Kordia antarctica: one gene and its partner. The protein of the gene in region 1 interacts with the protein of each later gene in a pairwise test. Links are inferred from orthologs where the notes say so. Each region holds a gene or a part of one and is shown in the gene's direction. Other genes may lie near its edges.

Evidence for each region.
Region 2: the proteins of odhB (region 1) and lpdA interact in binary tests that used the Escherichia coli proteins (3 or more experiments, as listed by UniProt). The link is inferred for Kordia antarctica from one-to-one orthologs.

The regions. Positions count from the first base shown.
Region 1 is NZ_CP019288.1:4,032,463-4,035,728, forward strand. Bases 123-3,050 are described here. They hold odhB (2-oxoglutarate dehydrogenase complex dihydrolipoyllysine-residue succinyltransferase), read left to right. Parts: upstream 123-931; coding sequence 932-2,170; downstream 2,171-3,050. Other genes in these bases: IMCC3317_RS16815 (2-oxoglutarate dehydrogenase E1 component), read left to right, coding at 123-732; IMCC3317_RS16825 (carboxypeptidase-like regulatory domain-containing protein), read left to right, coding at 2,296-3,050. Outside these bases: more of IMCC3317_RS16815, read left to right, coding at 1-122; more of IMCC3317_RS16825, read left to right, coding at 3,051-3,266. UniProt on the Escherichia coli protein: E2 component of the 2-oxoglutarate dehydrogenase (OGDH) complex which catalyzes the second step in the conversion of 2-oxoglutarate to succinyl-CoA and CO(2).
Region 2 is NZ_CP019288.1:5,460,216-5,463,381, forward strand. The notes cover bases 159-2,986. They hold lpdA (dihydrolipoyl dehydrogenase), read left to right. Parts: upstream 159-783; coding sequence 784-2,190; downstream 2,191-2,986. Other genes in these bases: IMCC3317_RS22965 (T9SS type A sorting domain-containing protein), read left to right, coding at 159-380; IMCC3317_RS22975 (anti-sigma factor), read left to right, coding at 2,275-2,986. Also shown: more of IMCC3317_RS22965, read left to right, coding at 1-158; more of IMCC3317_RS22975, read left to right, coding at 2,987-3,159. UniProt on the Escherichia coli protein: Lipoamide dehydrogenase is a component of the glycine cleavage system as well as of the alpha-ketoacid dehydrogenase complexes.

The DNA.
Region 1 (3,266 bases):
GGAGCGCAAATTATGATTGATCAATATATTTCTGCCGCAGAAGACAAGTGGAAAACACCAAACGGATTGGTACTATTATTGCCACATGGTTATGAAGGACAAGGAGCAGAACATTCATCGGGTCGTATGGAACGGTATTTACAAATGTGTGCAAAAGACAATATGTTTATTGCCGATTGTACAACGCCAGCAAATTTTTATCACTTGTTGCGTCGTCAGATGAAAGCAGATTTCAGAAAGCCATTAATCGTATTCACACCAAAAAGTTTATTACGTCATCCAAAAGCGGTTTCAGCTGTAGCTGAATTTGCAAACGGAACTTTTCAGAAGTTAATTGATGATGTTGATGTAAAAGCAGACAACGTAAAAACGTTGGTATTCTGTACAGGTAAATTTTATTATGATTTATTAGAAGAACGCGAAAATCAAGGAAGAGAAGCTGATGTTGCTTTAGTTCGATTGGAGCAATTATTTCCGTTGCCGAAAACAAAAATTAAAGAAATAATTGCAAAATATACCAACGCAGACGAGATTGTTTGGGCACAAGAAGAGCCTAGAAATATGGGAGCGTACAGTCATTTACTAATGCACATGGATGAAGTGAGAAACTTTAGAGTAGCTTCTAGAAGATTTTACGGAGCACCAGCAGCAGGAAGTTCGGTGCGATCAAAACGTCGTCATGCAGAAGTAATCACATATGTTTTTGATAAAACTAAAGACAACATGCGTTAAGGATTGATGCGGCATCCTTTTATCGTCAGTTCGAGTGAATTTGTGTGTTGAGCTTAAGCGAAATAACAAATTTGTATCGAGAACAAGATAAAAGATATAGCGGAAAGCCTGACCACAAGAAACCATTGCGCGAAGCAGAAATGGATTTTTGTGGAAACGCCCAAACAAAAATAAAATACAAACTAAAATATAGAACACGATGATTTTAGAAATGAAAGTTCCTTCGCCAGGAGAATCCATCACTGAAGTAGAAATTGCAGAGTGGTTAGTACAAGACGGCGATTATGTAACAAAAGACCAGGCAATTGCTGAGGTTGATTCTGATAAAGCAACGTTAGAGTTGCCAGCAGAAGCTAGTGGAACAATCACCTTAAAAGCAGAAGAAGGCGATGCAGTAGCTGTTGGACAAGTAGTTTGTTTGATTGATACAAGTGCAGAAGCTCCAAGTGGCGACGCACCAAAAGCAGCAAAGAAGGCCGACACACCAAAAGCCGATGCTCCAAAAGCAGAAGCGCCTAAAAAGGAAGCAGCGCCAAAAGCTACCGAACCTGCAAAAACATATGCTTCGGGAAGTGCTTCTCCAGCAGCTAAGAAAGTATTAGCTGAAAAAGGAATGGACGCAAACGCAGTAACAGGAACAGGAAAAGATGGTCGTGTTACAAAAGACGACGCAGTAAATGCGCAACCAAGTATGGGAACTCCTTCTGGTGGAACACGTGGAAGCGAGCGTAAAAAATTATCAATGTTGCGCAGAAAAGTCGCGGAACGTTTAGTATCTGCAAAGAATGAAACGGCAATGTTAACTACATTTAATGAAGTTGATATGTCGCCAATTTTTGCCTTACGTACAGAATACAAAGAAGCGTTTAAAGCAAAGCATGGCGTAGGATTAGGATTTATGTCTTTCTTCACGTTGGCAATTGTAAGAGCGTTAAAATTATATCCAGCGGTCAACTCAATGATTGATGGAAAGGAAATGATTAGTTATGATTTCTGTGACATTAGTATTGCGGTTTCTGGACCAAAAGGATTGATGGTTCCTGTAATTAGAAATGCAGAAAACTTATCATTTAGAGGTGTTGAAGCGGAAGTAAAAAGATTAGCAATTAGAGCAAGAGACGGACAAATTACCGTTGATGAAATGACAGGCGGAACATTCACAGTTTCAAACGGTGGAGTTTTCGGAAGTATGTTATCAACGCCAATAATCAATCCGCCGCAATCGGCAATCTTAGGAATGCACAATATTGTTGAGCGTCCAGTTGCTCTAAACGGTGAAGTAGTGATTAGACCAATTATGTATGTTGCGGTATCATATGATCACAGAATTATTGATGGAAAAGAATCGGTAGGATTCTTAGTAGCAGTTAAAGAAGCATTGGAAAATCCGACAGAATTATTGATGGATAATAATGTAAAGAAATCATTAGAATTGTAGAAAATTCAATTCAAATTATATAAGTAATAAATAACCATTGCAACTGAAAAGTAGTAATGGTTATTTTTTTTTGTAAATTTATAGGTGTTTACTTTTTAATGCTTTATTGTTTAAAACCAACCATTATGAGAACGATTCTTACCATAATTTCTCTTTTTTTCGCAACGTCTGCTTTTTCGCAATACACAATTACGATAGATGCTTTTGTTTTAGATGAACATACAAAACAGCCAATTCCGTATGTGAATATTCAATGTGTTGGAAAAGACATCAAGACAATTACAAATGCTTCTGGTAAATTTACACTTACGTTTGATGAAGATTTTGTAAGCGACACCGATACTTTTCAATTTATAACAATTGGGTATGATTCACTTTCGGTAGAAATGTCAAAACTTAGTAAATATTTGATGGTTTCCAATAAAATATATCTGACAGCGACTAAAAAAGAAACGCTCGGAAATACAATTAATGGAACTGTTTTTAGTGGAAAAAACATGACAATTCAAAATGCTGCTGTTCGTATAAAAAATACATTTATAGAAGTTCAAACTACCGTTGATGGACACTTTGAAATACCAACCAAAATAGGCGATACACTTGTAGTTGATTACATAGGAATGCACGAAAAAGAAATAATTGTTTCTAGTTTGAATTCTGTCAACATAAAATTAAAACCCAACGCAGAACTCTTGAAAGCAGTTTTGATTAAAGGAAATAAAACGAAAAAGAAAAAACGATATGTTGATACTGGATTTGGAAAAGTAGATTTCAATGCGTTTTCATTAGGTTCCATGTTAACTTCAGATGATATAGGTTCGCATCGTGTATATCTTACAGATGTTTTAAGAGGAAGAATTGCGGGTTTAAATGTAGCTATGGGCGAAGGAAATGTTCGTTCTCGATTTAATTCTTGGGCTCGAACAAGCTTTAAATCAGCGACAAGTAAAATAAGAACACAACCTGGACAACCAATTCTCTCCATCAGAGGTCAGGAAGCACTTATATTCTATGACGGATTTCCATATTACGGAAATATAAATGAAATAGATGTAAATACCATTGATACTATTGTGGTTTTAAAATCGTTGGCAAC
Region 2 (3,166 bases), 1.4 Mb from region 1 along the record:
ATTATCATTTTGCGTTCTCTCAAAATCTATCGGAAGAACTTGAAAGCGAATTTGGAAGTGAATGTCACTATTTTGTTGAATTTAATGGAAGAAGTGATGAAGAAATATCAGAGCCATTCAGAAGAACTGCAACAGACGATACTATTGTATTAATTCCAAATCCGAGTCGTGGGCAATTTACAGTTCAAATTCAAGAAGCTCAAGTACAACGCGGAATAATTCAAGTATTAGATGTAAATACGGGGCAAATAATATATGAAAAAGTATTCAGTCATCAAGATAAAATTCCTGTAGATTTAGGAAACTTACGTCCAAATGTATACATCTTAAAACTAATCACAGACAAAAAAGTAACAACGAAACGTATTATCGTTAACTAATCCAATACTATATTATTTTTAATTTTAAAATAAACCAAAAGCGGTAATTTATCTTGTATAAATTGCCGCTTTTTTTTGAACTAAAAAAATAATGTGTCAATTTGAAAATGTGTTAATTTGATAATTCCTTAAAATACAACGACTAAAATGCTAACAGCGAAGCAAATTTTAGTTTAAAAGTTGAAAGGTTTATAAGTTTATTCTATTGAGTAAATAATTCACATACCAAAAAAACATGCTGACTTGCAGATTATTTCTTAAAATCAAAAAACAGTGTCGACAAACAACCTTGAATCATTGAATTCTTAAATTGAGCGAAGCGATACTAAAAGCATTGCACAACCCTAAAATAATTGTACTTTTGTATTCTTGAAATCAAAATAGTTCAAAAAAACACAAAATTATGAATTCATACGATGTAGCCGTAATTGGCTCTGGTCCTGGCGGATATGTTGCCGCAATAAGATGTGCGCAATTAGGAATGAAAACAGCAATTATTGAAAAATATAGCACTTTAGGTGGAACTTGCTTAAATGTAGGTTGTATTCCATCAAAAGCATTGCTAGATTCTTCGCATCATTACGAAGAAGCTATCAAGCACTTTGACGATCACGGAATTGAAATTTCAGGAGAAGTAAAAGTAAATCTTGAAAAAATGATTGCTCGTAAAACGGCTGTTGTCGATCAAACGACTGGTGGAATTGATTTCTTGATGAAGAAAAATAAAATTGATGTCTACGAAGGTTTGGGTAGTTTTAAAGATGCAACTCACGTAAACATCGCCAAAAATGATGGAACTTCGGAAGAAATAGAAGCAAAAAATATCATCATTGCTACTGGAAGTAAACCCGCAAACTTACCATTTATCAAACTAGATAAAGAAAGAGTGATCACGTCAACAGAAGCCTTAAAACTAAAAGAAATACCAAAACACATGCTTGTCATTGGCGGCGGCGTTATTGGTTTGGAATTAGGACAAGTATACAAACGTTTAGGTTCAGAAGTTACTGTAATTGAGTTCATGGACAGAATCATCTCAGGAATGGACGCAGGACTTTCTAAAGAGTTGACAAAAGTATTCAAAAAGCAAAAATTTAAAATTAACACATCTCACAAAGTAACTTCTGTGGAACGTGTTGGTGATGAGGTTGTTGTAAAAGCTGAAAACAAAAAAGGCGAAGAAGTAGAATTTAAAGGCGATTACTGCCTAGTTTCTGTCGGTCGTCGTCCATATACGGACGGATTGAACGCAGAAGCGGCTGGCGTAAAAATTGACGATAAAGGTAGAGTAGAAGTAAACGCGTACTTGCAAACTTCGGCTTCAAACATTTACGCAATTGGCGATGTTGTAAAAGGAGCAATGTTAGCACACAAAGCATCTGAAGAAGGTACAATGGTAGCGGAAATCATCGCAGGACAAAAACCACATATTGATTACAATCTAATTCCTGGAGTTGTCTATACATGGCCAGAAGTTTCGGCTGTTGGAAAAACAGAGGAAGAATTAACAGAAGCTGGAATTGCGTACAAAACGGGACAATTTCCAATGCGAGCTTTGGGTAGAAGTAGAGCAAGTATGGATTTAGACGGTTTCGTTAAAATATTAGCAGACGAAAAAACAGATGAAATCTTAGGAATCCACATGATTGGTGCCAGAGCAGCCGATCTAATCGCAGAAGCAGTTGTAGCAATGGAATACAGAGCATCTGCGGAAGATATAGCACGTATGTCACACGCACATCCAACATTTGCAGAAGCAATCAAAGAAGCAGCGTTGGCAGCTACGGAAGACAGAGCATTACATATATAAATTAAAAGATTAAAAGATTAAAAGATTGAAAGATTGAAAGATTGAAAGATTGAAAGATTGAAAAAAAATTAAAAAAATAAAAAGATGAAGAAAAGTTTAATGATAGCGAGCATGTTTATAGGAATTATAGCATTCTCATCATGTTCTAGTGATGACGGAACGCCTCCAGTGCCAACGTCAACTTTAACTGTAAATCTAAATGGTGTAGCGCCATTACCAAGTAATTTCGTGTACGAAGGTTGGATTGTAGTCAACAATACGCCAATTTCAACAGGAAGATTCAACACAGGATCGGTGAATTCAACACAAACATTTACTTTAGTTACTGCGGATTTAGATGTGGCAACGGAATTTATTTTGTCAATTGAACTCGCAACAGGAGACGATCCAGCGCCTTCAAATACAAAAATTTTAAAAGGTGGTTTTGTGGCAAATGCAGCTACATTATCAATCAATAGCGTGGTTGGAAATTTTGCAAATACGACGACTCCATTTTCAGGATCTTTCGTTACAGATACTCCAACGGATAATGTTGGCGGAGTTGATAATGGAAACAATGATAGAGGTGTTTGGTTTATACAAAACATGACAACGGCAGGATTAATAAATCTTCCGCAGCTTTCTGCAGGTTGGAAATATGAAGGTTGGGCAGTATTTAATACCGGTTCTGCACCAGCAACCACAGGAAAATTTACAAGTGCAAATGCAGCAGACAGTTCGTCTCCGTATAGTGGAAATGAACCTGCACCATTATTTCCAGGAGAAGATTTCTTATTCAATCTTCCAGCGGGAATTGACGGAATCGTAACAGGATTACCAGTTGTAATTTCGGTTGAGCCAGATTTAGTAGGCGATCCAAATGAGCCTTTCTTCTTAAAACCAATTACAGGAACAGAAGGAATAAGTAATAATGGTTTGTCTGTTACAAACAATATCAACGCAACTATCAACGGAACTGCGGTTAGATAATTACTAT